3 regions of the Maribacter sp. HS genome follow, and region 2 is predicted to be linked to each of the others. Evidence: riboswitches for the same ligand, from Rfam matches in the RefSeq annotation. Region 2 holds a riboswitch; each other region holds the start of a gene.
The links. Region 2 has a riboswitch for S-adenosylmethionine ahead of VBZ51_RS11240 (Na+/H+ antiporter NhaC family protein). Riboswitches for the same ligand answer to the same signal wherever they lie in the genome.
Positions count from the first base shown of each region.

Region 1: another riboswitch for S-adenosylmethionine. It lies ahead of VBZ51_RS15230 (O-acetylhomoserine aminocarboxypropyltransferase/cysteine synthase family protein); the one in region 2 lies ahead of VBZ51_RS11240 (Na+/H+ antiporter NhaC family protein).
Region 3: another riboswitch for S-adenosylmethionine. It lies ahead of VBZ51_RS15295 (homocysteine S-methyltransferase family protein); the one in region 2 lies ahead of VBZ51_RS11240 (Na+/H+ antiporter NhaC family protein).

Region 1 is NZ_JAYLVV010000006.1:69,094-80,248, forward strand. Features, by position in the region: gene VBZ51_RS15210 (CocE/NonD family hydrolase) at 1-1,663, shown strand, start outside; gene VBZ51_RS15215 (hypothetical protein) at 1,706-2,362, shown strand; gene VBZ51_RS15220 (amidohydrolase) at 2,463-3,890, shown strand; gene VBZ51_RS15225 (sulfatase) at 3,998-5,620, shown strand; SAM riboswitch class I at 6,205-6,308, shown strand; gene VBZ51_RS15230 (O-acetylhomoserine aminocarboxypropyltransferase/cysteine synthase family protein) at 6,425-7,699, shown strand; gene thrA (bifunctional aspartate kinase/homoserine dehydrogenase I) at 7,883-11,155, shown strand, end outside.
Region 2 is NZ_JAYLVV010000004.1:389,860-401,014, reverse strand. Features, by position in the region: gene VBZ51_RS11280 (iron-containing alcohol dehydrogenase) at 1-71, opposite strand, end outside; gene VBZ51_RS11275 (nitroreductase family protein) at 111-743, opposite strand; gene VBZ51_RS11270 (NAD(P)H-binding protein) at 757-1,422, opposite strand; gene VBZ51_RS11265 (TetR/AcrR family transcriptional regulator) at 1,424-2,008, opposite strand; gene VBZ51_RS11260 (WG repeat-containing protein) at 2,185-3,756, shown strand; gene VBZ51_RS11255 (patatin-like phospholipase family protein) at 3,978-5,189, shown strand; gene VBZ51_RS11250 (DEAD/DEAH box helicase) at 5,293-6,609, shown strand; gene VBZ51_RS11245 (aminopeptidase P N-terminal domain-containing protein) at 6,619-7,974, shown strand; gene VBZ51_RS11240 (Na+/H+ antiporter NhaC family protein) at 8,042-9,337, opposite strand; SAM-I-IV-variant riboswitch at 9,389-9,485, opposite strand; gene VBZ51_RS11235 (arylsulfotransferase family protein) at 9,778-11,043, shown strand.
Region 3 is NZ_JAYLVV010000006.1:86,911-98,065, reverse strand. Features, by position in the region: gene VBZ51_RS15320 (head GIN domain-containing protein) at 1-161, opposite strand, end outside; gene VBZ51_RS15315 (acyloxyacyl hydrolase) at 166-1,263, opposite strand; gene metF (methylenetetrahydrofolate reductase [NAD(P)H]) at 1,372-2,325, opposite strand; gene metH (methionine synthase) at 2,502-5,258, opposite strand; gene VBZ51_RS15300 (four helix bundle protein) at 5,255-5,602, opposite strand; gene VBZ51_RS15295 (homocysteine S-methyltransferase family protein) at 5,653-6,657, opposite strand; SAM riboswitch class I at 6,737-6,846, opposite strand; gene VBZ51_RS15290 (NAD(P)/FAD-dependent oxidoreductase) at 7,006-8,067, opposite strand; gene cobA (uroporphyrinogen-III C-methyltransferase) at 8,180-8,983, opposite strand; gene VBZ51_RS15280 (HEPN domain-containing protein) at 8,987-11,077, opposite strand.

The DNA.
Region 1 (11,155 bases), on a different contig from region 2:
GATCGCGCCCAACATTCATATGATGCAAGACGGCTATATAGTGGTCTATCAAGATGTGCGCGGCCGTTGGTTAAGTGAAGGGCATTATGAAAATATGCGCGCCTATAATCCCAACAAAAAAACGGAGCAGGATATTGATGAAAGTTCAGATACTTATGATACTATTGAGTGGTTGGTCAATAATGTAGAGAATAATAACGGTAATGTAGGTATTTGGGGAATTTCGTATCCTGGCTTTTATTCTACCTATGCCGTGGTAGATGCGCATCCGGCTTTAAAGGCAGCATCTCCACAGGCGAGTATTGCCGATTTCTTTTTTGATGATTTCCACCATAATGGCGCCTATTTATTGAGTTATTTTAGGGCTACTTCATTGTTTGGTACACCAAGACCAGATGGGGATAAACCTATAGATACGGCATGGTATACATTGCCAGATTTACCAACTGAAGATCAGTATCAATTCTTTTTAGATGAAGGACCGTTAAAGAACTTAGATCGATTTTTTGAATACGAAACAGCCGATACCCCACGTATGGCAAAGGAGGGTGTTACCGATGATTATTTTTGGAACGAACTTAAAGAGCATCCAAATTATGATGAAATGTGGCAGAGCAAGGGCTTGATCCAGCATTTAAAAGATGTAAAGCCAACAGTGGCCACAATGGTAGTTGCGGGCGAATTTGATGCGGAAGATTTATATGGACCGTTAGAAACCTATAAGAATATAGAAAAGTACAATGCCGATAATTATAATACCTTGGTTTTTGGACCATGGGATCACGGCGGATGGGCACGTAGAAAAGGTCAGAATACTGTGGGCAATTATTATTTTGGCGATGGAATTTCTGAATTTTTCCAAGAACATATAGAAACCAAATTCTTTGATCATTTCTTAAAAGGTAATGGCGATAAGAATAGCGGTTTGCCGGAAGCCTATGTTTTTGATACCGGTAGAAAAGATTGGAAAACCTATGATACCTGGCCACCGGCAGGTGTTGTAAAAAAAGATATGTATTTATCTCCAAATCAAGAACTGACTACAGCGCCGAAAGAAGTGGAAGAAGTAAAGTTTATCAGTGATATTAAAAAGCCGGTACCTTATTCAGAAGATATTAAAACGGTATTTACACCTAGAAAATATATGACCGATGATCAGCGTTTTGCAGCTCGCCGTGGTGATGTCTTGGTGTTTGAAACTGACGTTATGCAAGAAGATTTGACCTTGGCGGGTGATATTTTGGCGAAGCTAAAAGTAGCTACTACGGGTACTGCTGCAGATTGGATCGTAAAAATCATTGACGTGCACCCAGCAGATGAACCTGCTTATGAAGGCATGCAAGACCACTTAAAAATGAGCAATTATCATTTAATGGTACGTAGTGAAGTATTGCGTGGTCGTTTTAGAAATAGTTTTGCCAACCCAGAACCGTTTGTGCCAAATGAAAAAACAGATGTAACCATTAAGTTGCAAGATGTATTCCATACCATTAAGAAAGGTCACAAATTACAGGTGCAAGTACAGAGTACTTGGTTTCCTTTAATAGATTTAAATCCGCAGACCTATGTAGATAATATTTTTGAAGCTGAGGAGTCGGACTTTAAAACCCAAACACATTCGGTGTTTACGGATTCAAGTATAGAGTTTTCTGTGTTAGAGTAGTTGTAAAGTTAATTGTTATTAAAGTGTAATTTCATATTCAATTTGGAGAATCTGGAGGAGGTAATTAAAAAATTTATTACAGAAAAGGTTAATTCTAAGTTGGATTTTGATCTTAAGGAGGTAGCAAAAATAAAGCCCTTTTTTGAAGATGAACTAACTATATTAGATAACTTAAAGGAGGTTCGTACTGAAATATGCTATTGTTTATTCTTTGGTCTGCATCAGGCGGCAATTACTTTGACTAACCATTTATTAGAAGATACTTTAAAAACTGGTTTGTTATATTCTGAATATGGAGTTAAGCTATTAGATGATCTAGCTGAAATGGATACATATTATAAAGAAGGACTCGATAAATACAGCAGTTTGGATTTAAGTAGTACCATTAATAGGTCTTGCAGTAAAGGCTTAATAACAAAATTAGAAAAAAAAATATTACACGAATTTAGAGAGCGTTTAAGAAACGGTTTTTCACACTCAGACTCTAGAAAAATTTTTAAGGATATTAAGGTGCCATTTTATTTTGGAAGTTTTGGAAAAATAGAAGAAGAACCTCTTAATTTTAAAGAGTTTAGTATTTCAGATATTCCACAATTTCAAGGACTTGCAAAATCTGAATTAGCTAAAAATCATTCCTTTGATTATTTTAATTACGTTTATGGGATTTTGAAAAGAATTGAGGATAAATTAAATACATAGGAGAAAATTACTGTAAATGTCTCCAATTGAATGAATTAAAAGCCTTGTTATTTAACTAGTTTTAATACAATAACCGATAACTAACAAAACAACAACCAAAATGAAAAAGCTAATCGTCGCAATTGCGGGTGTATTATTCCTACTGCCATTGAGTGCTACAGCTCAAAAAAACAAAAAGGAAGTTTTAAAAGATTTAGATGCAGAATTTAATACCTATAAAGCCATAGCAAATGAGCTTTGGGAAAATCCGGAGTTAGGGTATTTGGAAGAAAATAGTTCTGCTCTATTGCAAGAAACACTTGGTGCGGCAGGTTTTAAAGTAGAGAAAGGTGTAGCAGGTATACCAACGGCATTTACTGCTACTTATGGATCAGGTTCACCTGTTATAGGAATATTGGGCGAGTTTGATGCTTTGCCTGGGATGTCGCAATCTGCGGAGCCTATTAAAAAATCTAGGGTAGTAGATGCACCTGGTCAGGCTTGTGGACATCATTTATTTGGTACGGGTTCTATGGCGGCCGCTATTTCTGTTAAGAATTGGTTAGATGCTACCAAAAAATCGGGAACCATTCGGTTTTATGGAACGCCGGCAGAAGAAGGTGGATCAGGAAAAGTTTATATGGTAAGAGCGGGACTTTTTAATAATGTAGATGCTATAGTTTCTTGGCATCCGGGAGACCAAAACACCTCTAACCCAAGTACAAATTTGGCAACAATATCAGGTAAATTTACATTTAAAGGTGTTTCCTCACATGCTGCTGCCGCTCCGGAATTGGGGCGTTCGGCTTTAGATGGTGTAGAGGGAATGAATGATTTGGTGAATATGTTACGAGAGCATACTACAGAATCTACACGTATTCATTACGTAATAACCAAAGGTGGAGATGCGCCTAATATTGTACCGGAAGAAGCTCAGGTATATTACGTAGTACGCCATGCTAATAGAAAAGAAGTTAAAGCAGTTTGGGATAGAGTAGTAAAAGCGGCTGAAGGTTCTGCCATTGGTACAGAAACAGAAATGTCTTATGAAATTATAGGCGGTACGTATGACCGTTTGCCAAATGAAGTATTAGCTACTTTAATGCATAAGAATATGGAGATTGTTGGTGGAGTAAATTATACCCCAGAAGAAATTGATTTTGCCAAGGAAATTCAGAAAACATTAAAAACCCCAAAGGAAATAGAAAGTGCTGGTGAAATCAAACCAATGGTTTTTACCTACGGTAAAGCATCTGCCGATACAGGCGATGTAAGTTGGAACGCACCTTTAGCTGCAGTAAGAACGGCAACTTGGGTGCCGGGCACTCCGCCACATAGTTGGCAAGCTGTTGCAGCTGGCGGAACAGATATTGGTTATAAAGGTATGATGGTCGCAGCCAAAACTATGGCATTGACCGCAATAGATATTTTTGAAAAACCGGCTGTACTAACTAAGATAAAGGCTGAATTTAATGAAAGGAGAGGAGCCGATTTTAAATATGTAGCGTTATTAGGGGATAGAGAGCCGGCGTTAGATTATAGAAAATGATACGGACATTTTTTAAATTGTAGTTATACATTATCCTTACTTTTATTAACAGTCAAAACCAACAACCAACAACCAACAACCAACAACCAAGAACAACAACAACCAAAATGAAAAAAATAATCCTAACTGTTGCAGTCCTGCTTTTCTTGCTGCCATTTAAAACTAGGGCGCAAAAAAGCAATGCTAAAAAGCCCAATATCATTTTCATCATGTCAGATGATCATGCGTATCAGGCCATAAGCGCATATGATGATAAATTACTGCAAACACCCAATATTGATCGCTTGGCAAAAGAGGGTATGCTTTTTACCAATGCCAGCGTTACCAACTCTATTTGTGCGCCTTCTCGTGCAACCATATTAACAGGCAAGCATACACATATCAACGGGAAAGTGGATAATTATTTTCCGTTCGATACTACACAGGTGACCTTTCCTCAAATTTTTAAAAAGAACGGTTATAAAACGGCGATGTTCGGTAAGCTTCACTTTGGCAATAATCCAAAAGGGGTAGATGAGTTTATGATCTTGCCGGGTCAAGGGCACTATATTAATCCAGATTTTATAGTCACCAATGGTGATACCATAACCAAGCAAGGCTATGTTACCGATATCATAACAGATGTATCACTAGATTGGTTGAAAGAAGAAGCGTCCAATGACGAACCTTTTATGATGATGTACTTGCACAAGGCACCGCACAGACCGTGGTGGCCAAGACCGGATAAGTTTAAGGAGTTCACGAAAAAGACCTTCCCGGAGCCTGAAACGTTATTTGATGATTACAGCAATAGAGGATCGGCGGCAAAGACGGCAGAAATGAATTTGTTGACACACATGATGTATAGTCATGATAGTAAGATCAGACCGGAAACCTTAGCTAAAATGGAGGGTAAGGTTTTACCGGTAGTGGAAGAATTTCCCAATAGTTTTTACGGTCCGTATAACCGTGCAACGGCAGAACAAAAAGCATTGTATGATCCGGTGTTAGATTCCATCAACGATTTTTTCTATAACAATTGGCCAAAAATGAACGATACCGAGAAAATGAAATGGAAGTACCAGCGCTATATGCAAGATTATTTGGGTAGTATTTCTTCGGTAGATGATAATGTAGGTCGCTTGTTAGATTATTTGGATGAAAGCGGATTGGCGGAAAACACCATAGTGATCTATACCTCTGATCAAGGATTTTATTTAGGGGAGCACGGTTGGTTTGATAAGCGATTTATTTATGACGAATCGTTCAAAACTCCGTTATTAGTGCGTTGGCCCAATGTGGTTGAACCGGGAGCTGTAGAAAATGAAATGGTACAGAATTTAGACTTTGCACAGACCATGTTAGAAGCTGTAGGCATCACGCCGCCAAGTGATATGCAAGGTGAAAGTTTAATGCCCTTGTTGAAAGGCGAAAAAGAAAAATGGACTAGAGATGCCGTGTATTATCAATACTATGAATATCCATCTGTTCATATGGTAAAGCGTCACTATGGTATTGTGAATAAAGAATTTAAATTGGTGCATTTCTACTATGATGTTGATGAGTGGGAGCTGTATGACAGATTGAAGGACCCAAAGGAAATGAATAACGTCTACAACGACCCTGCCTACGCAGATACCGTTAAAAAATTAAAGAAAGATTTAATTGCACTTCGTAAAAAATATAAAGACTCCCCGGAGCAAGATCAGATGTATATAGATAAATATAAGAGCGCAGGGATGATTGAGTAGTTTTTCGTTGATTGTTTCTCGTTGTTCGTTTATAGTAAAATGTCAGTTCGAGTGCTCTTAAACTAATTTTTCTTTAGGTTAAGAGTGTATCGAGAACAGGTTTGGGACACGTGTGCTTCTCGCTACAATTTTTCCTCCCAAAAAAGGTCGTAAAAACCACTCGAAGTGACATTCGTTTTAAGGCGAAAAGGAGTTGATTTCATACTGTACTTTGTCAGTTCGAGTGCTCTTAAGCTAATTTTTCTTTAGGTTAAGAGTGTATCGAGAACAGGTTTGGGACACGTGTGCTTCTCGATACAATTTTCCTCCCAAAAAAGGTCGTAAAAACCGCTCAGAGTGACATTCGTTTTAAGGCGAAAAGGAATTGATTCCATGAAGTGCTTTGTCAGTTCGAGTGTTTTGGGCGTAGAATATCTGAGTCCTAAAAAGTATCGGTAATATTGTAATTAAACAAGTGTTCTATTGCTTTTAAGCCTTCAGAAAACTAACAACAAGACCAAGAATTATATATTTTTCATAAAATACTAGGTTTTTAAATTTTTCTGCCTTTATATTTGTAGCTCAAAGTTCACACACGTATTGAATAGTTATCAAGAAAGGTGGAGGGATTAGACCCTTTGAAACCTTAGCAACCCTTTGTTCCATACAAAGAAGGTGCTACATTCTACCCCTAGGGGAAGGATAACAGTAATCGATTTTCTCGATATTACTTTCTTATAACTTTTTGATTTTACTTACTCACATTTTTATGTGTTTAAGTTGGGCTTTTTAATTATTAAAATAATTTTTAAAAACAACAAAATCATGAGTAATCACAAATTAGCAACAAACGCATTACACGCAGGTCACGACACCACTACAAATGGAGGTACAAGGGCAGTGCCTATTTATCAAACATCATCGTATGTATTTAATGATACCGATCATGCGGCAAACTTATTTTCACTTAAAGAACTAGGGTTTATTTACACACGTTTAAACAATCCTACCAATCAAATTTTACAAGATAGATTAGCCGCTGTTGAAGGTGGTGTTGGTGCTGTGGTCTTTGCATCTGGTACTGCTGCCATTTCTACAGGTTTATTGACCTTGTTAAAAGCGGGAGATCATATTGTGGCGTCCAGCAGTTTATACGGTGGTACCTTTAATTTATTGAATGTTACACTACCAAGATTCGGTATTACGACCACCTTTGTAGATGCATCTGATCCTGAAAATTTTGGAAAAGCGGTACAGGATAATACAAGGGCTTTCTTTGTGGAATCTTTAGGTAACCCTAAATTGGATGTGTTAGATCTGAAAGCGATTTCTAAAGAATCGAAAGCAGCGGGAGTACCTTTTATAGTTGATAATACGGTAGCTACTCCTTCATTGTTAAACCCCATTGAGCACGGTGCCAACTTGGTCATTCATTCATTGACAAAATATATTGGCGGTCAAGGAACGTCCTTAGGTGGCGCAATTATAGATGCCGGTACGTTTGATTGGACCAACGGAAAATTCCCTGAATTTACGGAACCATCTGCAGGTTATCACGGTTTGGTTTATAGTGAGGCATTAGGTGCGGCAGCATTTACCTTTAAATTGATACTGGAAGGTTTACGTGATTTTGGTGGGGCATTGAGTCCGTATAACGCCTTTCAAATTATACAAGGTTTAGAGACTTTGCCGGTACGTATAAAACAACACAGTGCGAATGCATTGGAATTGGCTACTTGGTTAGAAGGAAGGAAAGAAGTGGCTTGGGTAAATTACCCAGGATTAAAGAGCAATAAATACTATGACTTGGCACAAGAATACTTGCCAAAAGGTCAAAGCGGATTGGTTACCTTTGGTATCAAAGGCGGTTTTGAAGCAGCTAAAAAGGTTACCGATGCCACTAAGATCTTTTCTTTGTTGGCCAACATTGGTGACACCAAATCATTGATCATTCACCCGGCAAGTACTACCCACCAGCAATTAACCGCAGAGCAGCAAGAAGGTGCAGGTGTAGGGCAAGATTTAATTCGTTTGTCGGTAGGTCTTGAAGATATAGAAGATTTAAAAGCAGATTTAGAGCAGGCATTTGCCAGCCTTTAATATAGTTTGCTATATAGTCAACAACCGGTCACTGAGCGTAGTCGAAGTGATCGGTGGTTTAAGAAAAAAAGAATATTGGTGGCGGCTGAGCCTAGCCGAAGTCATAGAATGTTCAAGAATATATTATTTACATGAGGTGGCTGAGCGCAGTCGAAGCTCAGCCACAAATTGATTTTGAAATAGATGTTACATCAACTACAGATTAAAAAATACAAGGCCCTAAGCGGTAGTGTTCAAGATATTCAATTATCGTATCAGGTATTTGGGAAAGCTCTTCATACAGCTCCAATAATTTTGGTGAACCATGCATTAACGGGCAATTCTAATGTTACCGGAGAAAATGGTTGGTGGTCTGCCTTGATCGGGGAAGAGAAGTGTATAGATACCAACAAGTACACTATTTTGGCATTCAACATTCCGGGCAATGGTCATGACAAGTTTGTAATAGAGAACTATAAGGATTTTGTAGCCGGTGATGTAGCTAGAATATTTTTATTGGGTCTACAACAGTTAAAGGTAGAGCGTTTGTTTGCATTGATCGGTGGATCTTTGGGTGGCGGTATCGCTTGGGAAATGGCAGCATTGCACCCAACGCTGACAGAACATTTGATTCCTGTGGCATCTGATTGGAAATCGACCGATTGGTTAATAGCCAATTGCCAAATACAGGAACAGTTTTTAGTGAATTCTAAACAACCTGTGCATGATGCCCGTATGCATGCCATGTTATGTTATAGGACTCCGGCTTCCTTTAAAGAACGGTTTAAACGAAGTACTAATGAGGAGCTTAAGGTTTTTAATGTAGAAAGTTGGTTAATGCACCATGGCGATAAGTTACAAGAGCGTTTTCAATTGTCTGCGTATAAGTTGATGAATCAATTATTAAAGACCATTGATGTTACTAGGGATGGTGATGAGAATTTTGTTAAGCTACAAAATAGCGATACCAATATTCATATTATCGGGGTAGATTCGGATATGTTCTTTACTGCCCAAGAAAACAAAGATACCTTTAAGCAATTGGCGCAGGCAAAGAGTAATGTGACCTATGGAGAAGTACAATCGTTACATGGGCATGATGCCTTTTTGATCGAGTTTGATCAGATGGAAAAATTGCTGACCGGTATTTTTAATACCAACGGTAATATCAAGAAGATCAAAATCTTAAAATTTGGTGGTAAATCGTTGAGTAATGGCGAGGGACTTGAGCGTGTATTGGATATCGTTACACAAAAGGTCAAGAACAATGAGAATATAGCCATGGTGGTTTCCGCTAGGGAAAAGGCTACGGATCAGCTAGAGGATATGCTAGAGAAAGCAGCCAAGGGAAAAGATTATAGGTCGGATTTTGAAGCGCTGGAGAAGTATCAAAAACATACCTATTCCAACGTAAATCTATCTGCCGAATTCAAGGGCTTGGCAAAGCTGTATGAAGGAGTTTCCCTGTTGGGAGATTACAGTGCCAAAATAAAAGATGAGGTGTTGGCGTATGGCGAGTTGATCTCTGCCAAACTGGTAACCAAACTATTGATCGGTAAAGGGATCAATGCCAAACTTGTAGATACTCGTGAAGTCATTAAGACCGATGATACCTTTGGTGACGCCAAGGTGCTTGAAAATGAATCCAAAGAATTGGTGCTTTTAAAATTCGCTGAAATTCCGAGTGATACGGTAGCGGTAGTTACAGGTTTCATAGCCTCTACAGTGGAGAACGAGACAACGACTTTGGGTAGGAATGGTAGTAACTATTCCGCCGCATTATTGGCTAATTTTTTAGATGCCGAAGAATTACAGAATTACACCCACGTTGATGGTATTTATACGGCAAATCCTGATTATGTGCCAGAGGCGAAAAGACTGGCGAACCTGTCTTATGAAGAAGCAAATGAGCTCGCCAATTTTGGAGCAACCATTCTACATGCCAAAACCATAATTCCCTTAATTGAGAAGAACATTCCGTTACGTATTTTAAATACCTACAATGATGATAATGAGGGTACTTTAATAAGTGCCAAATCCAGTAAAGAAGGTATAAAGTCGCTCTCGGTTATAGAAGATGTTGCCATGATTAATATAGAAGGTCGTGGCTTGTTAGGGAAAGTAGGGGTAGATGCCCGTATTTTTAAAGCCTTACAATCTAGCAATATTAGTGTGAGCATTATTTCCCAAGGATCATCCGAAAGGGGAATAGGACTTGTGGTGAAAAAGGATAAGGCAAAAAGGGCAAAGCTGGCACTGGAAAATGAGTTTAGCAACGACTTTGAATCAAAAGATGTAAATATGATTACGGTGATGGATGATGTGTCTATCATATCTATCGTAGGCCAAGATTTAAGCACTTTTCACAATCCGTTCAATGCATTGATCAAAAACCAGATCGTGCCGTTGTTGTTCAATAATACGGTATCTGGCAAGAACGTAAGTTTGGTGGTAAAGAAATCAGATTTGCATAAGGCTGTCAATGTTATGCACGGTCAGGTGTTCGGCATCAGTAAGAAAATTAATATTCTGATTTTCGGTCACGGTAATGTAGGCGGTACTTTGATAGAACAGATTTTAAAATCGGCTAAGTCCATTAAAGAGCGCAAGAAATTAGACCTAAGGGTTTTTGGAATTGCAAACTCTAAAAAGATATTGTTGAATGAAAAGGGTATTGCCAAGAATTGGAAAACACATCTGGAGCAGAAAGGAAAACCGTATAAGGTTGATGATGTCTTTGAATTTGCAAAGCGTCACCATTTGGAGAATCTTATTGTAATAGATAATACGGCAAGTAAAGATTTTGTTGCCAACTATTTTGAATTTGTAGAGCATGGTTTTGATATTGTGTCATCTAACAAAATTGCCAATACCTTGCGTTACGATTTTTATCAGTTACTGAGGGAAGAATTGCAAAAAAATCAAAAGCAATATCTGTACGAAACCAATGTAGGGGCAGGATTGCCATTGATTGATACCATTAAGTTATTACATTTGTCCGGAGAGAATATAACAAGGATAAAAGGCGTGTTCTCAGGTTCTTTAAGTTATATTTTCAATACATTCTCAGAAGTGGATGTACCTTTTTCATCGATATTGAAAGATGCAATGCAAAAAGGATTTACGGAACCAGATCCACGTGAAGATCTTTCAGGAAATGATGTTGGGCGTAAATTATTGATTTTAGCACGTGAGCTAGATTTGCATAATGAGTTTGCAGATATCAATATTGAAAACCTGATACCTAAAAAACTGCAAGATGGTGAGGTAGATTTCTTCTTACAGCATTTAGAAGTGTTGGATACCAAGTTCAATGAAATTAAGAAAAACCAAAAGCCAGATCATGTATTGCGTTATGTAGGTGATCTGCATGGCAATCTTCAGAAAGAAAAAGGAGTGTTAGATGTTAAATTGGTCTCCGTACCAAAAGAAAGTGCCCTAGGGCAAGTAAAAGGGTCGGATTCCATAATAGAGATC
Region 2 (11,155 bases):
CTTTCGATTTTTTTGATCGTATCCTTTCCAAAAATTATTTTGGTGGGATTCTTAAATTCAAAATTGTTCATTTTCTTTCTCTTTTAATTTTTAATTGTTCATTGACTTTACTATTCTATAACAGTAACCAAATCTTTCATTGGTTTTCTCACCTTTACAAGGTTCACCAACCAATCTTCACTCTCATTCCTATAGCCTAACGGCAATAATACCGCACTTCTTAATCCTTTTTCACGAAGACCCAATATTTTATCTACAGCTGCAGGATCAAAACCCTCAATAGGCGTTGCATCTACTTTTTCAAAAGCTGCCGCAGCAATGGCTTGTGAAAAAGCAATATAAGCTTGCTTTGCCGCGTGGTTAAAATTCTCCTCTTCATCTTTTTGTGGGTATGAATCCAACAACATCTTTCTATAGTTTTCCCAACCTTCATTTTTAAAACCACGAATTTCATTGGTAAGGTCGAACATATAGTTAATGCGTTCTTCCGTATACGTGTCCCAAGCGGCAAATACCAAAAGGTGAGAACAATCTGTAATCATAGATTGGTTCCATGCTACCGGTCTAATCTGTTCTTTTATTTCTTGATTTTTAACCACTATAATTTCAAAAGGCTGTAAGCCACTAGAAGTAGGAGCCAAGCGTGCCGCCTCTAATATGCGTTCCACTTTATCTTCAGCAACTTTTTCACCATTCATGGCTTTAGCTGCATATCTCCAATTCAATTTATCCAATAATTCCATTATCTAATCTTAATTAAGTTGTTTTTGCTAATTGTTCTATATCATTCGACGTAATTATAACATCGGTATTACTCGTGGTATTTGCCAAATTGAGCATTGCTTGTGCAATACTGTCGGCATTAATTATTCTATATTTCTTTAAGAGACCAATGAATAGGGGCTGAATTACTTTAAAAACTACCAGACCTATCTTTTCTAGTAATCGTTGTTCGTTTCTTTCCCCGCCTATTAAAGAAGGTCTTAAAATTGAAGTTCTCGGTATTGCCTGATTTAAAACTTCTTGCTCCATTTCTCCTTTAGTACGGTTATAGAAAACACTACTTTTCTTATTTGCACCCATTGCGGAAATAACCAAAAAAGTGTTGATTCCATTAGCCTTCGCCAATTTTGCCGCGGCTACAGGTATACCATAATCAATGTCTCTGTACAAAGATTTATCCGGAGTCTTTTTTGCGGTGGTACCTATACAACAATAGACTTCATCACCGGTAAAATCATTTTTAAAGTGTTCCAATTCTAAAAGGTCACCTATATACTGCATCACTTTATTGGGCAAACCCTTTATGCTAGATCTTGAAAACAACTTTATGCTTTCATATCTATCATCAACAATAAGTTTCTCTAAAAGCAAGCCGCCCGTTAAACCAGAAGCTCCTAAAATAATTGCCGTCTTTTTCATCCTATTCGCATACTTTTATACTGCTCCAAGCTGCCTCAAAAGCTAGTTCCAATTGTTTGTCGTCCAAAACTAATGCACCACGATTTTGAGCAATGGTTAAAAAGGAAAGCGGATTTATAGCATAGGCATACAACATATAATCTGACATGGGTTTTATAACTCCTTCTTTAATTCCTCTTTTCCATAAATCTAACAACGGTTGTAAATGCCTTATCCCTTCTTGTCTGCTTTCTTCATCTATCATGGGCGTATTATCACATTGGGCCAAGAACATGGCGTATGCATCTTCTTTTAGTTTAAATTCAGCAATACGTTTCCAGATTACTTCAAAACCTTTTTTGACCGACATGGTTTCATCATAAGTAGCAAAAGCGTAAGCTGTATAACTTGATTTCACCTCTAAATATGTCTTGTTTACCAAATCTTGCTTGTTTTCAAAATAGAGGTAAATAGTGGCAGGAGAAACACAGGCCATTTTAGCAATTTTGCTCATAGGAGTTGCATGAAAGCCATCATTATTTACAAGCTCTATAGTTGCATTTATCAATGCGTTGCGTTTGTCTATACTTTTTTGAAGTGCTGCCATAATTTTATTTTCCTATACAAAGATATCGAATAAAAGAATGAACGTTCATTTTTTAATATAAGTTTGTGAAATTTAAATCCTTACTAAAGTTTAAACCTATTGTCGCAAATTGTATATAATTTCTTTAACGCGTTTACGTTGTTACAATAATATTAAACTTAACCCAAACAATTTTTATGAGATTACTTCCTTTCCTAATCGCTTTTATATCTTTAAGTTCGGTATTTGCACAAGATAAATATGTTACTATAGACTTACAGTATCACAAACCTACCGATGAATTAAAAGAGAAAATTATTAATGCCAAATACGAACCGGGTTCAATTTTTATTAATAACTATCTAACAATAAAAAAAGATAATCAAAGCACATTTACCGATAGTTCGGGAAACATTTTAAAAAATCTATACGATTTTAAAACGGAAATGTCAACCAACAATATTTTCTTCACGGGAGATATAGTAACCGGTATTAACGATTACGGCAAAAAAGAAAATGACAAATTTATAAATCTACATGCAGTTGATGCCTCTGGCAATAAAATTGACAGTGAAATCAATTCAAAATCAGAATATTATTTTTCATCCAATATGTCTAGGGTCTATAAGCACTATTTCAGCAAGGACCAAGATTATTTTACTATACACTATAATAAACCAGATCCTAGTAAGGGCTGGGGATATGATTTACAGGAAGGTTTAATGAATGGCAAAGGAGAAATTATTATAGAACCTAAATACAAAAGCGTAAAACAAATTGAAAACGATTTTTTTATTGTTACCGATGGAGATAACTCCAAAAAAGTAATTAATCTAAAGGATATGAGTTCAATACCAGCTAATTTTAGTGATATTTTCTCATTTAACGACGTACCAAATGCACAAAGATTGGATCCATACCTATCCTTTAATGAAAAAATAATTGCGGAAGATGCAAATTCAAAAGCTTGGGGCATTTATAATTTAAATACCAAAAGCTGGGAAGTACCCGCCATTTACCAGCAACTAATTCCTGTTAATACATTTAGACAAGTTGATGATAAAATGAGACACATACTATTTACAGATACCTTTATTGCCGTTAAAGATAACCAATGGGGTCTCATAAATAACACCAACAATACGATTATACCATTTGAATATGAAAAGGTAGAATACAATAACAAATATTTTAAAGTTTTCAATAAAGAAGGTAAAATGAATTACTTTGATACAGCATCTAAAACCTTGCTTTTCAATACATTCTATGATGACATTCACTACAACGTAGACGAACCTAGCTTAGCGGTATTAACTTTAAACCAAAATGTAGGTCTTTTTGATTTTGACAACAAGGTATTTTTTGTCGATCCATCTGAAGGGTTCAAAGGTTATGAATATGTGAACAAGTATAAACTTATATTATTGAAACGTAAAAATGCAGAAGGTAGAAGTGATAGGGCATTATTTTCTATTGAGAACAAAAAAATAATTTATAAAGATTTTAATGATTTTTACTATGCAGATAGAAATGGTAAATTTTCTAAAATCCTACATTTTGATGGTACCAGTTCAATAATAGACAATAATGGCAAAGTTATAGTACCTCCAGGCAATTATTACGGTAGACCACAATATCAACAAGGTGTATTCTTCTATTATAATAGTTCAAGTAAACGCGCAAAAGCAGTTCATTGCTATAAAAATAATGGTGAACCTATAGATGCCGCTACTTGTGCAGAAAAGTTCAGTAAGAAGAAAAAGAAATAACAAAATCCTTAAAATATCAAAAGCAACTATTCTTTAATAGTTGCTTTTTTTATTCGCATAACTTTCAACTTAAATAAAAACAACAAAACCTCATAAATTCTAAGAACATCCTATAACGGCTCTATCTGATAATTCACTAACTTTAAGATGTCAAATAAAGGTAGTTCCCACGTCCTTTTCATTTACTACAACATCTAACCTTAGTAGGTATTCCATAACACATGTATAAAATTCTATCTTTAGATGGCGGCGGAAGTTGGGCAATAATTCAATTGCTTACCTTAAAAGATCGTTACGGAAATTTAAACGGTCACCAAATACTTAAAAAATTTGATTTAATTATTGCAAACTCAGGGGGCAGTATCGTGTTGGCGGCATTGGCAGAAAATTATACATTAGATAAGGCAATTGCCCTTTTTAAGGAGAAAAGAAACAGGGAGCTTATATTTCATAAAAATACTTTTAAAGACCGCTATTTTCCGGTGGATTATCTCGGACTCTTCAATGCAGGTTTCGGACCTAAATATAGTGCCAAAAGAAAAAAGGAAGCGTTTGAGAGCTTATTTCCAGAAATCGATGAAATACAAATGGATGGACTTCCAAAACTCATTGGAAAGGATTCACTTAAAATTGTTGTTGCAACATACGATGCACTGAACAATCGTGCAAAATTCTTCAAATCGTTCTCATCGAATTCCGAAGGAGATGATTCCGTTAGACTTACACAGGCCATAAACGCTTCATCTAACGCTCCCGTACAATATTTTGATTTTCCTGCACGCTTTAAGGCTAAGGGTAGCGATATATTCTATGAGCTTTGGGACGGAGCCTTAGGCGGATTCAACAATCCTATTTTAGCGGGAATCATTGAAGCATACAAGCTTGGTGTTGACCTTAAGACCATTCGTGTAATTTCTCTTGGCACCAGCAATTCCTTAATGTCAGCAGATTCTAAAAGGGACTTTTGGAACTGGAAACAAATTGCGCTTCAATTCAGAAGAAAGAAATTCCATTTTTCAAAATGGAAACCTCAATTTAATTTTTTTAAAGAAACGGTACTGCACCAAGCTAAAACCATATTATATCAACCGCCAGACACCGCCAATTACATTGCTATGATGTTCTTAAAAGCTGCAACGGGCAATAAACCCAATGAGCAGATTATTAGATTATCTCCTTTAATACATTATGATAGCCATAGTTCTGAAGAAATTATTCCATTGATCCAACAGCTCTATAAAATGGATATGGACTTAACTACAGATGAAGAAATCGATAAATTAATAAAGTGTTTTATTGGTTGGAAAAACGGACTGATCTATAATCAGCCTATTGAATTTAGAGTAGAACGTAGTAATGACCTTCTGTTCTTACAGGGCGATAAATGGTACAAAGAAGGTATGGATAGGTGGATTACTTGGGAACAAATATAAATAAGTGATCATATCTTCTAATTAATATGAATTTACAAAATCGTTTCCACCGATTATATCCGCCCCTAGCCAAAGTGTACCTATCTTTGTTTAAAATCATTTTATGCCAAGCCAATTTTCAGATTTAGGAATTTCTACGGATTTACAAAAAAGTCTAGATGAATTACAGATAACCGAACCCACCACTATTCAGAAGAAATGCATTCCTATAATTTTGGACAAAAAGGATGACCTTGTTGCCTTAGCAAAAACAGGAACTGGAAAAACCGCTGCTTTTGGTCTACCATTATTGCAATTGATAAACAGCAAAAGTACAGCTGTACAAGCTGTTATTTTAGCACCAACAAGAGAATTGGCACAACAGATTCATGCCAACTTAATATCGTATACATCAAATAATACTGATATTTCCATTGCTGCTTTATGTGGTGGTATTCCCATTAAACCTCAAATAGAGGTACTTAAAACTCCTACCCAAATTATTGTCGCTACACCTGGTAGATTAGTTGATTTAGTAAAACGCGAAGCTTTAGATATTACTAAACTGAAGTATTTGGTTTTAGATGAGGCCGATGAAATGGTAACTGCATTAAAAGACGATTTAGATACCATTATTGCTAGCATACCTAAAGCTAGACGCACTTTTCTATTCACTGCAACCATGTCCGGTGCCATTAAACAAATGGTGCAAAATTATATGTCCAAACATGTGGTGCATATTGAAGCTGATATGTCTACCCTTGGTCATATAGGCATTGATCATAAATATTTAGTTGTGGAGCCCATTGAAAAACTAGATGTATTAACACATTTTTTGAATTCAAAAGAGGGGCAAAGCGGAATCATATTTTGTAAGACCAAGGCCGCCGTAAACAAACTGGCAAAAAAATTGGCTATAAATAAATTTTCTTCGGGAGCGTTGCACGGTAGTCTATCTCAACCTATTAGAGATCGCATTATGGGGCAATTTAGAGAGGGACACATTAAAATTCTTGTGGCTACCGATTTGGCTGCCAGAGGTATAGACGTTAAAGAATTGGGTTACGTAGTAAATTATCATTTGCCAGACACCTACGATGCTTATGTGCATAGAAGTGGACGTACGGCCAGAGCAGGGGCAAAGGGACTTTCTTTGACCATTTTACAAAAAGAGGAGGTTGCAGAAGTTTTCGATTTTGAGAAAGAATTGGGTATTTCTTTTTCTAAATATCAAAAAGCGGACGCCAAAAGTATTGAAGAGAACAACACTTTATTATGGGCCAAGAAAATATTTAAAACAAAACCGAACAGAGAAATTTCAGATGAACTTAGAACGAAAGTTAAAACGGTATTTCACCATTTGACTAAAGATGAACTCGTTGAGAAAATTTTGGCACATTACCTAGCTGAGCACAGCACTTCTGATAACCAATCTAAGTAAAAGTAGAAAATGAAAGTAATTTTAACATGTTTAGTATCAATTTTAGCTATGGTGGTTGTAAATGGTCAAACACCGGTGCAATCTTATTTTGAGTGGACTAATTTACCTTTTACAAAAGAAGAATTAAACACTAGACGAGAAAATCTGATGACTGAATTAGCCCAATTAAATAAAAAGGGGCTAGTATTAATTCCCGCGAAAGACGGATTTTCATTTGGTGAAACATTTAGGCAAACAGATGATTTTTATTACTTTACCGGTTTAGAATTGCCAAATGCCATTTTAGTTTTGAACTTGAATAATCAAAAAGTTATTATCTATACACCAGAACAGGATATCAGGTTTGAAAACAGTTCTAGAAAAAATGATTTTCCCGGAAGACCTCTATTATATGACAATAGTATCATAAACAGAACAGGTATCCCACTCGCTTCCATAGAAGATTTTACCAATCTGTTGAATTTAGAAAACTCCAATAAATCTAAAATATTAATCAATAACGGTAGACCTGGTGAAGTAAAATTTGCACCCAATGACTACATAGCTACCTATTCTCCTGTTCAAGTTCTTTTAGAGGCAATCAAAAAGAGACATACAGATTTAAGTTTTGAAAATATCTACGAAGCAATTGCCAAAGTACGTATGATAAAATCTGAAAATGAAGTAAAAATCTTAAAACAGGCGGCAAATATAACAGTTAAAGGTATTAAAGAGGCAGCAAAAGCTATAAAACCAGGAATAGACGAACGTTATTTAGAAGGCGTTTTAGAAGGCGATTTCAAGAAAAATGGTTCACAAAGGCTAGCCTTTGGGTCCATCATAAAATCCGGACCAAATTCTCATTGGCCCTGGAGAATTTTAGCAACACATTATAATCGGAGAAACCGTATTATGCAAAATGGAGATCTTGTTATTTTTGATGTAGGGTGCGAATATGAACAATACGTAAGTGATATAGGAAGAACATTTCCGGTTTCTGGTAAATTCACAAATGAACAAAAAGAGATTCTGATGATGGAAACCAAAATTGCTGATGAAATTATTAAGTTTTTAAAACCAGGAATAACCTTTAAGGATGTGCAGAAATTCACCAATACCATTATTCCTGAACACTCAAAAAAATATATGCAAGTAGGTTTGTTTTTTGGTCACCATTTAGGCTTATCAACAGGCGATCCAAACTTATCGAATGCACTTTTAAAACCAGGCATGGTATTTACTGTAGAGCCGTGGTATTATAATCATGATAACAATATTTCAGTATTTACAGAAGATATGATATTAATCACGGAAGATGGTTGTGAAGTGTTAAGTTCGGACTTACCTAGAACACCTGAAGATTTAGAGAATTTGATGAAAAGTTAATCGCTACATTTTATTATACCTTATTTAAATGCTATTGAGAATGTTTTTTAATATTCCTGTAGGCTATTTACTTTTTAGATTTTAATCCTACAAACAACACAGTAGACACCAATAATAACAAAAGGTACCAAGTATTACCTACAAGGTCCAAATAAGTTATACTACCCTTTGCAAAGCTCAAAATCATAAGTACTTGAGCTCCATAAGGCAATAACCCTTGAGTTATACAAGCAAAAACATCTAAGATAGATGCTGTCTGTTTGTTCTCTAAAGCATACTCATCATTAATAGATTTAGCAATGGGTCCAGATATAATTATGGAGACCGTATTGTTCGCAATTGCCATATTAATAGTTGATACCAATGTTGCAATACCAAACTGTGCCGACTTCTTACTTTTTACAAAAGTTTTAATTTTTAATAGTATAAACGCTATACCGCCATTGTACGTCACCAAAGCGGCCAAACCACCCGTTAATAATGATAAAAGAAATATCTCCGTCATATTGGTAAAGCCTGTATATGATATTCTTGTAAATTCCAACACGGTGAAATCACCATAAAAGACACCTAAGATTCCAGCCGAAATTGCGCCCAATACAAGCGTCACAAAAACGTTCACACCTATTACTGAAAGTATAATTACAATTAAATAAGGCAAAATTTTAAGAATGGAATAATGATACTCTTCCATTTCCATTCCTACGGTATTCATGGTTAGACCTTCATACATTAAAATGGCCATACTTATAATGGCAGCAGGTACAGCTATTTTGATATTCGCCTTGAACTTATCACTCATTTTTACGTTCAGTGATTGTGTAGCAGCAATGGTGGTATCTGAAATTACCGATAGATTATCACCGAACATGGAACCTCCTAACAAGGCACCGCACAAAATACCCAGCGAAAAATTACCAGTATCCGCAAAACCAATTACAATTGGAGCCAGCGCTACTATAGCCCCTACAGAGGTACCCGTAGAAATAGACAAAAATGCAGCAATTACAAACACACCTACATATATATAGTGTCCGCTGATAACATCCAGACCTAAATGAACAATAGCATCTACACTGCCCATAGCTTTGGTTGTCGCTGCAAATGCTCCTGCCAATAAGTATATAAGACACATGGTCAAAATTTTATCATTACCGCACCCTTCTAAAAGAATGGCAATTTTCTCCTTCATAGATTGCTTAAACATGAGAAATGCTACCAGTATACCAGCAATTACGGCAATAGGAGCGGGTAGGGCATAAAAATCATTTTGAAAAATGCCTACGCCTAGAAATATTGCAATGAATATTAAAAATGGAATAAGTGCCTTTGCATTGGCTGTTACAGCTTTTACTTGAGTCATATATGGTTATTTGTAGAATCACGTTTAGAGCTATAGCAAATACAAGAGGAAGGATTTAACGTTTTTTCCAAGGTATTGGCTTATCGCTTTTAGCACCTTGCTCGTTATTGCAGGTTGCTATCTCTATTTGAGATTCTTGATAATTTAAGGGCGCAAAATTAATAAACCATCAGTACATAAAATCAAAAATTATACTAATTATATCTTAATTTAAACCGTTTCGACCAATTACAGAAAATGCCATTTTAAGATGACAAAAGGCTAAAAAATTTCACTTATACAATAGGGGCTTTTACTGAATTATACGCTCCATTCGCTGAGAAGCTTCATTCTCATTTAAACTTCGAACTACATTTAAAATCTAAACGGAGACTGGTATCTATACCTACTTAGATGCTTAAACCGTATAACAACCCTAAAAATTAAAATCGATGAGAAAAATGAATCTTAACTTAGGAACAACTGCATTATTTGTATGCCTGCTTTTCTTAACCTCTTGCAGTAATGATTCCGATGATGTTTCAATCACCGAAGAAGAAACAACAGATGATACTAGCGACACCAATGAGGCAAGTAGTACTGTGGACAGTGACTCCTATATTTTAGCCGTTGCACCAGACAATGGGGTATATTTAATTGATCATGATGGTAATACTTTATTTGATTGGGATTTCAATGGTGACCAATTGGGTAATGATGCCATGCTTCAATCTGATGGCAGCTTGGTAGCTACGATAAAAGCTGATAATCCACAGATAACCTTTGGTGGTTATGGTGGCGGATTTAGAAAAATAAACGCAGACCAATCCATTGAATGGGAAGTGGACTATTCTACTAGTACCTACATCTCACATCATGATGTAAATTACTTATCGAACGGAAATATCATATTTCCCGTATGGGAAGAAGTAAGTGCTGCAGATGCTGCCGAGATGGGATTTTCGGGTAATTTTAATATTTACCCTGAAGCTATTATTGAAATGAATCCTTTAACCCAAGAAATAGTTTGGGAGTGGCATGCTACAGACCATATTGTTCAAGATTATGATGAAAGCAAATTGAACTTTGGTGTCGTGGCCGATGTTCCCAACCTTATTGACATCAATTATAATAATGATCAAACTGATGGTGACATTATGCATGTAAACGGTATAACCCTAGATGAAACGAACGACCTTTTATACATGACCGTTAACTTTTATAGCGAGGTTTGGGTTATTGATCATAGCACCTCAACAGAAGAGGCTGCCACCAATACCGGCGGAAACTATAATTTAGGTGGTGACCTGGTTTACCGTTTTGGAAACCCCCTTACTTATGACAATGTTGGTGATGTTACCATGAACAGGGTACATTATCCTAATCTTTTTGATGATAATAAGATGTTGGTATTTGTAAATAACAAATACGATAACCAGTCTGCAGTAGCAGAATACCAATTGAGTCCGCCTTATGAACTGGTAGCCGGTCAAGATAATGAGCCTGAATTAATATGGGAATTCACAGATACCGATTTATATAGTAATGGTTTAGGCAGTGGGGTTAGAATGAGCAATGGCAACACCCTTATCTGCGAAGGCACAGGTGCTATTTGGGAAGTTAATAGCGACGGAGATGTGCTGTGGAGATTTACAAATTACAATAGACCGTGGCGTGCGTATGCATTTACAAAAGACGACGATGCAATAACCGCATTAGGTCTATAATTAAAGATAGTTTTTTTGATTGATTGATTGATGACGAAGGGCTCCAATAGCAATATTGGAGCTTTTCTATTTTTAAAATTCATCTACATGATGAAATATAAGCAACTAGCAT
Region 3 (11,155 bases), on a different contig from region 2:
CGTATCATATCACCTGTACTCTGAAAACAATCTGAAGCGTTTTCGGAGTCGCAAGAATTACCTATGAGCAGCAAAACAAACATAGTAGTGAAGGTCAAAAATGTTTGGCACATCCCTTTTGTCCAAATGTCTATTTTATGTTTTCTATTTTCTAACATCATATTTCTACAATCGTATTCCTATCCCAAATTCTACCGCTTCCGCTTTTGCGCCGTGAGACTTTAAGGTTACCGCCCCAAAAACCCTATCTCCAAAATAGCGCTTTAATCCCACACGCAAATAGGTGCGACCTTCAAAATCGAACGGATAATACACGTAGTAGCCAAATTGTGAAATGACGGACATTTCATTAATGAACAGTTCATGACCCGCAAATACACCTACCCTTTTATAATCATCATCTGCATCCACATTATTCTCTGGAAAAGCAATACTTTGATACCTGATCAACTCTTTCAAAAAATTAGAAAAGTATACATCTGTTCCCACTTGAAGAGCACTTTTTCTTCCAACCCTTTTATCGGCATAGGCAGAAAGCACTACAAAGCCATATTGACCGGAATCAATAACATCACTCTCGTTTAAACCAGCTCTCAACGCAATATTGTAACGCAATGGCTCAGTCAATTTTTCTTTTCCCCTGTGTACATAATCAATTTCAGCACCACCATCTAGATCATATACAAAACCGGCATTAAATGCCAAGGTATTAGTAGACGTATTCGGTGCCCTAAAATTGGCGTTGGAATAATGAATTACGGACACACCTGCCTTAAAACCCAATCCTTTTATAATATTCTCTTTATGATAGTTCAGCATTAAGTAGGTTGAACTTAAAAAATCCGAGCCGTAGGCATTATTTCTAAAATTGGTCTCTTTATCGTACGGGTTAGTAGCGTATGCAATACCTTGCCCTACGCGTAATTGCATGTTCCGCCTAAAAAAGTAAAAATTGTAGTGCGCATACAAACCATAATTATCGCCCAACGTGCTGTTGTTCGTATTCTGATAAATAAAAGAGTAACCCAGATCCGGATAATTATACAACTCTTCCCATTCTTCTTCCCCGTACGTTTTGCGGTTATAACTTAAAATAACCCCTGCCGGGTGCGATGTGATCAAATGCGAAATATCTGGATTGTGCAGTATGATGGAACCATAGAATTGGTTGGCATCAAGCGTGTACTTCTTTTTCTTGGTACCTTCTTGCGCAAAGCAAAAACTTACCGATAGCATTACAATGGTTAGAAACTTAAAATTCATTGTAGGCAAAAATAGTTATAAGTATCAAGTACGAAGTATTATGTACAAAGTATTATCATTATCGGACATTTTGTACGTAATACGCTCTACTAAATACTTTTTAAACCTTTAAAATAGTGCTTCCGCTATTGCCTTAATATTATCGGATTTCCCCATAGAATAGTAATGCAATACAGGAACACCTGCCGCCTTCAATTCCTTAGATTGTTGAATTGCCCATTCTATACCTACTTTACGTACATCTTTGTTGGTGGCGCAAGCATCAACAGCTTCTATTAAATCTTGCGGCATATCTATTCTAAACACCTGCGGCAATAATTGCATGTGCCTCTTTACGGCAATAGGCTTAATGCCCGGTATAATAGGTACGGTAATTCCAATTTCCTTTGCAGCTTCTACAAATTCAAAATACTTTTTATTATCAAAGAACATTTGCGTAACCACATAATCCGCACCGGCATCTACCTTTTCCTTTAATCGCTTTAGGTCCGATTGTAATGATGGAGATTCTAAATGTTTTTCCGGATAACCCGCCACCCCTATACAGAACTCACTACTGTGCTCGCTCTCCACGGTTTCATGTAAATATTTACCTTTATTCAAATCCTGGATCTGCTTTACCAAATCTATAGCAAACGGGTGTCCTCCATCAGTAGGCTCAAAATATTTTTGCTCACTTCGGGCATCACCACGTAAAGCCATTACATTCTGTATGCCTAAATAATGACAATCAACCAACAAGTATTCCGTCTCCTCCTTGGTGAAACCGCCACAAAGCACATGAGGCACCGTATCTACATTATATTTATGTTGAATAGATGCACAAATACCCACAGTACCAGGTCTCATACGTGTTGTTTTCTTATCTAAAAGCCCTTCTTTTTTAATATAGATAGTTTCTTCACGCGATGTAGTCACATCAATGAACGGAGGGTTAAACTCCATTAAAGGATCAATATTATTGTACAATTCCTGAATATTTTTCCCCTTTACCGGCGGTACGATCTCAAAAGAGAAAAGTGTTTTTCCCTTTGCATTGGTGATATGGTCTGTAACTTTCATTTTATATTCTTTTACTCTTGGTTATGAGCAAACCTTCAAGAGGCTTATTTACTTTAATTCTTCTTTGGGCGTTCGGGCGGGCTTTTCGCTATATTTTTTCTATTTCATCAACTCTTTTTACTTAACATTGGCACAGTTCAGAAATAGAAAAAGATGCCGCTGCAATCCCTAACGCATTAGTCCACTATATTTGGTGCAAGCCATTTCTCGGCTTCTTCAAACGAAATCCCCTTTCGTTCCGCAAAATCCTTTACTTGATCCAGTTTTATTTTACCAAGACCAAAGTAACGGGCTTCCGGGTTACCAAAATAATATCCGCTTACAGATGCGGCCGGCCACATGGCAAGACTATCTGTTAACTCCACACCTATGGTTTCCTTTACTTTCAGAACATCCCAAATGGTCAATTTTTCCAAGTGATCGGGACAAGCAGGATAACCAGGCGCAGGACGAATACCTTTATAAGATTCCTTGATTAAATCTTCATTGCTCAGATCTTCATTGGCGGCATAACCCCAATGCGCTGTTCTCACTTCTTTATGCAAGTATTCAGCAAATGCTTCGGCTAAACGATCCGCCAATGCCTTTACCATGATGGAGTTATAGTCATCTAGGTCTTTCTCATATTGCGCCGCCATTTCTGCCGTACCAAAACCTGTGGATACACAGAAACAACCCATGTAGTCTTGTTTCCCAGATTCTTTTGGAGCAATAAAATCCGCCAAGGCATAATCTGCGACTCCTTCCCTACGCTCCAATTGTTGGCGAAGGGTACGGAAAGCATAGTTCCCATCTGTTTTGGCTCCGCTAGGCGACCCTGTATTCCCTTCTAAACTTGAACTAGTATCGACTAAAATATCATCGTCATTAATGGAATTCGCAGGAAACAGTCCAAATACACCTTTAGCCTTTAATTTCTTTTCGGAAATTATCTTGTTCAGCATCTCTTGAGCGTCTGCGAATAAATCGGTTGCTTGTTCCCCAACAACCTCATCGGTCAATATTGCAGGATATTTACCATGTAGTTCCCAACTTCTAAAAAATGGAGTCCAATCTATATAGGGTACCAAAACATTCAGATCCAAATCTTCGATCACCTGAATACCCAATTTGTTCGGCTTTACAATTTCAGAAGTTTTCCAATCTATTTTAAACTTATTTCTCCGTGCCGCAGAAATTGGCTTATATGTTTTACTAGATGAACGGTTCAAGAACTTTTCCCTAAACACATCATAATCATCTTTTATACTTTTCTTATAGCTCGTAGATGTTTCTTTTTGCAACAAATCACCCACCACGGTTACCGCTCTAGAAGCATCGTTTACATGAACTACTGCCTCTTTATATTGTGGATCAATCTTTACCGCGGTATGTGCCTTACTGGTGGTTGCACCACCGATCAACAACGGAATGCTGAAATCTTTACGTTCCATTTCCTTTGCCAAATGCACCATCTCATCCAATGATGGGGTAATTAATCCGCTAAGCCCTATAATATCTACATTATGCTCAATAGCTGCCGCAATAATTTTTTCCGGTGGCACCATTACGCCTAAATCAACAATCTCATAATTGTTACAGGCCAATACTACACCCACAATATTTTTACCAATATCATGAACATCGCCCTTTACGGTTGCCATTAAAATCTTTCCGGCATTATCAGAATCTCCAACTTGCGGATTCAATAACTTTTCTTCTTCAATATAGGGTAATAAATAAGCTACCGCCTTCTTCATCACTCGGGCAGATTTTACCACTTGCGGCAAGAACATTTTTCCGCTACCGAATAAATCGCCCACCACGTTCATACCCGTCATTAAGTTGCCCTCAATAACTTCAATTGGCTTATTGGCAGCCAACCTGGCTTCTTCAACATCTTCAATAATATATTGATCAATACCTTTTACCAAGGCACGGGTAATACGCTCTTGTAAAGGTTCTTCTCGCCACGATAGATCTATTTTACTTTCCTTGGTTTTACCAACTACAGATTCGGCAAAATCTAGCAAGCGCTCCGTTGCATCATCCCTCCTATTTAGAATAACATCTTCTACATATTCCAATAAGTCTTTAGGAATATCATCATACACCTCTAGCATACTCGGATTTACAATACCCATGTTCATACCCGCTTTTATAGCGTGGAACAAGAAGACCGAGTGCATAGCCTCACGCACCGGGTTATTGCCCCTAAATGAAAACGAAACATTACTAACGCCACCACTTACACTGGCATGTGGCAAGTTTTCACGGACCCATCTTGTAGCTTCAATAAAATCGACAGCATTTAATTTATGCTCATCCATACCCGTTGCTACCGGAAAAATATTTAAGTCAAAAATAATATCCTCTGGTGCAAAATTTACCTTGTTCACCAAAACATCATACGAACGTTTTGCTATTTCAATTCTACGGTCATAATTATCTGCCTGACCTACCTCATCAAAAGCCATAACAATTACCGCGGCACCATATCTTTTTATGAGTTTGGCGTGGTGTATAAATTGCTCTTCGCCCTCTTTTAAGCTAATGGAGTTTACCACACATTTACCTTGAACAACTTGCAGACCAGCTTCAATGATTTCCCATTTAGAACTGTCGATCATAATTGGCACACGAGAAATATCCGGCTCCGATATAACAAGGTTTAAAAATTTCACCATGGCCTGTTTACCATCGATCAATCCGTCATCCATGTTAATATCAATAACCTGGGCACCATTTTCAACCTGCTCCCTAGCCACTGCCAACGCCTCTTCAAACTTTTCCTCTTTTACTAAACGAAGAAACTTTTTTGAACCCGCAACGTTTGTTCGCTCACCAACGTTTATGAAGTTCGTTTCTGGGGTAACAATTAGGGGTTCTAGGCCGCTAAGCTTTAGAAAACGTTGTTCGTTATTCGTTGTTCGTTGTTCGTTCTCTTTACTCATAACTTCTTGTGATAATTTATGAATCCGTTCAACAACTTTTTCACTCTTTCTATTTCTTTCAAAACGATATCTGTATCTGAAATATAATTTAAATCTCCTGCTAAAATCAACTGGGTTTCCAACTCGAATAAGGAGCCTCTAGCAATATGTAAAAAATGAATTGTTTCTTTATTGGATTGTCTTCCACAACCTTCAGCAATATTTGAAGGAACAGATATAACACATCTTCTCACCTGTGAGGTTAAAGAAAATTGCTCATCTTGTGGAAAGGACTTCGTCAAAACATATACTGTTTTCACCAACATCCTAGCCTGCACCCAAATATCTAATTCTTTATAATCCATATCATATTTAAAAAACCACGATAAACCATTAACGAGCAACGAAAAACGATTTATTTACCGACAACTGTCAACTTTCTAGGTTCATACTTGGCTACCACCTCAGCAATCGCAGTAATATGTTCCGGAGTGGTTCCGCAACAACCGCCAACTATATTTACCAATCCTTTTTCCGCGTATTCTTTGATCTGTTCCGCCATTTGCTCAGGAGTTTCGTCGTACTCTCCAAATGCATTTGGCAAACCGGCATTGGGGTGCGCTGAGACCGCATGTTCACTTTTGGTGGACAACACCTCTAAATGAGGTACCAACTGGTTTGCACCTAAAGCACAATTAAACCCAACCGATAAAATAGGAATGTGGGATATGGATATTAAAAATGCCTCGGCCGTTTGACCCGATAACGTTCTACCGGATGCATCGGTAATAGTACCACTAACCATTATGGGAACATCTATATTTCGTTCTTCTTTAACTTCTTCTATGGCAAATAATGCCGCCTTGGCATTGAGGGTGTCAAAAATGGTTTCTACCAATAAAATATCCGACCCACCATCTAATAAAGCTTCTACCTGTTGTTTATATGCAATACGTAGCTCATCAAAAGAAATAGCCCTGTAACCTGGATCATTTACATCTGGTGACATACTTGCCGTTTTATTGGTGGGTCCAATACTACCGGCTACAAAACGAGGTTTATTTGGTTCTTTTGCAGTGAACTCATCTGCTACCATTTTGGCAATACGCGCAGATTCATAGTTAAGCTCATACACCAAATCTTCCATAAAATAATCTGCCATAGCAATCGTAGTTCCGGAAAAGGTATTGGTCTCTACAATATCTGCCCCAGCATCAAAATACTGACGGTGAACATCTGCTATAGCATCGGGTTGCGTTAACGACAACAAATCATTGTTACCTTGCAACGGATGTTCCCAATCCTTAAAGCGTTCTCCCCTAAAATCTTCTTCAGTAAACTTATAACGTTGAAGCATAGTACCCATGGCACCATCCAGTATTAAAATACGCTCTTTTAAAATTTCTTTTATATCCTTCATTTTACGCTTAACAAATTATTTGTTCGCTTTAAAATATATGATATCAAGTAAGGAAAGGAAGGTAATTATGTTCTTTCTTTAGTTATCTGTCCTTTTGAATTAGGATAGAATGTAGCACCTTCTTTTCCATTACGGAAAGGGTTGCCAAGGTTTCACAGGGTCTAGTCCCTCCGCCTTTCTTGATAACAATACAATTTAATTAGGAACGAATTGCAAAGTAACGGCACTACTCGCTCTTTACCAAGACTTCAATGGTTTTTTTAGCCAACGAAATTCTTAAAAAATGTCACAAAAAAAGCCCCCGCACGTCTAAAGCATCCGGAGGCCGTACTACTCAAATAATATAATTTATGCGATACTCTGCACTACTTCTTTCTTTGCTTCTTTCTTAGAACCATCAAAACCTTCAACACCACCAACAGTAGTATATTTCATTACAAAGCGCTTACCTGGATTGATCTGCTGGTATGCATATTGACACATAACGGCTGCTTCATGGAAACCTGAAAGTATCAATTTCAACTTACCTTCGTAAGTATTAACATCACCAATGGCATATACTCCCGGTATATTGGTCTGGTAATCTTTTGCGTTATTTACCTTAATGGCATTTTTCTGAATTTCCAAGCCCCAATCACCTATAGGACCTAATTTAGGAGACAGACCGAATAAAGGAATAAAATTATCCACTTCTAAATAAGTATCTTCTTTTTCCTTGTCCGTGTGCTTAATAACCACTGCCTTAAGTTCATTTTCACCGTGCAGCTCTTTTACCTCAGCTTTGGTAATCAACTTGATTTTACCCAATTTCGCCAGTTCAGATGCTTTTTCAACGGAATCCAATGCCCCTCTAAATTCATCCCTTCTGTGTACCAAGGTTACTTCTGCCGCTACATCGGTCAAAAATATAGCCCAGTCCAAGGCAGAATCACCTCCACCGGCAATAACCACTTTTTTATCGCGATATACTTCTGGATCTTTGATCATATAGGAAACACCTGTATCTTCAAAGTTTACAATATTAGAAATAGGTGGTTTTCTTGGCTCAAAAGAACCCAGACCACCTGCAATTACCACTACAGGTGCATTGTGCTTTGTTCCTTTATTGGTAGTTACCACAAAAGAACCATCTTCTAACTTATCTAGCGTTTCCGCTCTTTCTCCCAAGGTAAATCCTGGTTCAAAAGGCTTTATCTGTTCCATAAGGTTGTCTACCAAAGTACCTGCCAAAATTTCTGGAAATGCAGGAATATCATAGATAGGCTTTTTAGGATATATCTCTGAACACTGACCACCTGGTTGTGGCAATGCATCTATTAAATGCGTTTTTAACTTTAATAATCCTGCTTCAAATACCGTGAACAATCCGGTAGGTCCCGCTCCTATAATGAGCATATCTGTTTTAATCATAATTCTCTTTTTAGTAAAAAGTAATTCTACAAAGTTGACATCATTCTATACAACTACTTTTTAGCTTCTTTTAATTTCACTTATTCTATATACTTATCCTTTACTAAATATGCTATGCTTTATTTACTTCAACAAAACTGACATTTTCTTCAGCAAACTTATGAGTTGCCTCCGCTAACGCTTCACGATGTCTAACTACTTCTCCTATGATAATGATAGCAGGATTAGAAAGCTTTTCTTTCTCCACCACATCAACTATGGTATCTATAGTCGCAACTCCTATTTTTTCATTCTTTCGTGTTCCGTTCTGAATTATAGCTATAGGTAATTCCGATTTACCTTCAGACTTAAATAATTCTACTATCTGAGGGAGTTTTGACATCCCCATCAATATGACTACCGTAGCACTACTTTTTGCAGCTAAGGCAACATCTGTTGATAGTTTATGCTCTTTTGTAGTTCCTGTAATTACCCAAAAACTTTCTGAAGAACCTCTTTTTGTTACCGGAATATTTTGATATGCAGGCACACTTAAACTTGACGATATGCCTGGTACCATGGCTACTTGCAACCCATGGGAAGCGGCATATTCCATTTCTTCCGAACCACGACCAAATACAAAAGGATCCCCTCCTTTTAACCGCACCACATGTCCGTTAGATTTTGCCCTACTTACAATAAGCTCATTAATTTGCTCTTGTTGATATGCATAGCATCCTTTGCGTTTACCTACAAAAATCAATTCCGCATTCTTGGCATAATCCAGCAACTCCTCGTTCACCAAAGCATCGTACAAAACCACATCGGCATTTTCCAGCGTTCTGATCGCTTTTAACGTAATCAGCTCCACATCACCTGGTCCTGCACCAACTACGGTCAATTTAGGTTTCTTTATATGTTGTAAATGATTTGCCATTATCTATGCTTCTGCCAATTCTTGCTGTCTGAACTTTTCAACAGTTTCCAAAAATTCTTTCGCATCCTTTATGTAAGATTGTGCAAATTCTTTTGTTGGTTCGTTCTGATTTAATTGAAGTACCAATTTTTCAAATCCGCCAGCTACGGCAATTCTGCCATCGGCAACAAATTTCTCATCAAAATCCTTAATGATACTTACGTGGGTATTCACTTTTGTATTTTCTGCGGTCAACATCGCCTTAGCCGAGTTTACCATAGAAGAATATGCGTGATAGATACTGGCAGACCATTTTTCGGCATCGAACATTTCTTGTGCATTCTGAATTTTCTCTTCACTTTCAAAAAGTAATGTTGCGATCAAGTCGATAACAACACCGGCACACTCACCTACACCTATAGCTTTTTCATAACGCTCCGTATTACCCCAATCTATAAAGTCTTCTGGCGTTAAATCATCTATTGATGATAATGGGGTAAGAAAATCATAGAAATACATTTGTCCTTTTTCGGCATAATAATCCGGGAACGATAGATCTCCACCGTTGGCATCAAAATCATTTAAGATCAAACGCAATGCTTCCGGACCTCTTTTACTTGGCACTTTTACCACCTTGTCCGCAAAACGACCATTACCGTTACCATCATTGCTACCGCCCAACAATACCTGAAGCGCAGGAGCTACCAATTTATCCTTTGTACGAACGGACATGCCCTGAAAACCAATATTTGCCATATTGTGCTGCCCACAGGCATTCATACAACCACTGATTTTTATAACAACATCATCGTTATTAATATAATCTGGGTATTCTGTTTTTATCACTCTTTCCAGTTCCTCTGCAATTCCTGTACTACTTGCAATTCCTAGGTTACAGGTATCCGTACCTGGACAAGCGGTGATATCAAGAGCCTTATTATAACCAGCCTCTACAAAACCTAACTTTTCCAATTCAGTATAAAAGAATGCTACGTTCTCTTCTTTTACGAAAGGAATCAAAATGTTTTGACGTAATGATAATCTTAACTCACCCGCTGCATATTTCTGCACCAAGTTTGCCAATAAACGTGCTTTATCCGTATAGAAATCACCCAATAACACTTTAATACCCAAAGCAACATAACCTGGTTGTTTTTGTGGTATTACGTTGGTAGATTTCCACTGTTCAAAAGCTTTTACGTCACTAATCTCTACTGCCGGAACCTCTAATTCTGACACCTTTACCTTAGGATATGCCTCTGGGTCTATTGGAAAAGTATCAAAAGGTACAGCCGTTTTCTCTGCCGCCAAAAGCTCCTTAAATCCGTCAAGACCTAAATCTTTCAACAAGAATTTCATTCTAGCTTTAGCTCTACTTTTACGTTCACCGTAACGGTCAAAAACACGAACCACGGTTTCCATTAAAGGAATTATTTGATCCGCAGGCAAAAAGCTATACAACTCATCCGCATGTCGTGGTTGGGAACCCAATCCGCCACCAAGCATTACTTTAAAACCTATTTCACCATTTTGTATTTTGGCTATAAAGCCCAAATCATGCATATAAGACAAACCGGTATCTGAATCACTTGCGGAAAAAGAAACTTTGAACTTACGTCCCATTTCTTGACTTACAGGATTTCTAAGGAAATACTGAAATAATGCGTGTGCATATGGTGAAACATCAAAAGGTTCATCAACATCAATACCAGCCGTTTCACTTGCGGTTACGTTACGTACCGTGTTACCACAGGCTTCCCTTAAGGTAATTTCATCTTTCTCTAATTCTGCCCACAACTGCGGCGTTCTATTCAAATCCACATAGTGGATCTGAATATCTTGGCGTGTGGTAATATGCAATCTACCTGTAGAATATTCGTCCGATACATCACAAATACGAAGCAACTGCTTAGAGGTCACCTTACCATAAGGCAACTTTATACGAATCATTTGAACCCCTTCTTGACGCTGTCCGTAAACACCACGTGCCAATCGAAGACTTCTAAATTTTTCTTCATCTAGCTTGCCACCATGAAACTCATGAATTTTACGTTCCAATTCAAGAATATCCTTTTCAACTACCTGATTTTCTAATTCTGTTCTAAAACTTTGCATTGCTTAGTATTAAATGTTCAGTATAAATACCGATGTAAATTATTACTATATTTTGCCTATAGATTTTATAGACTTAAT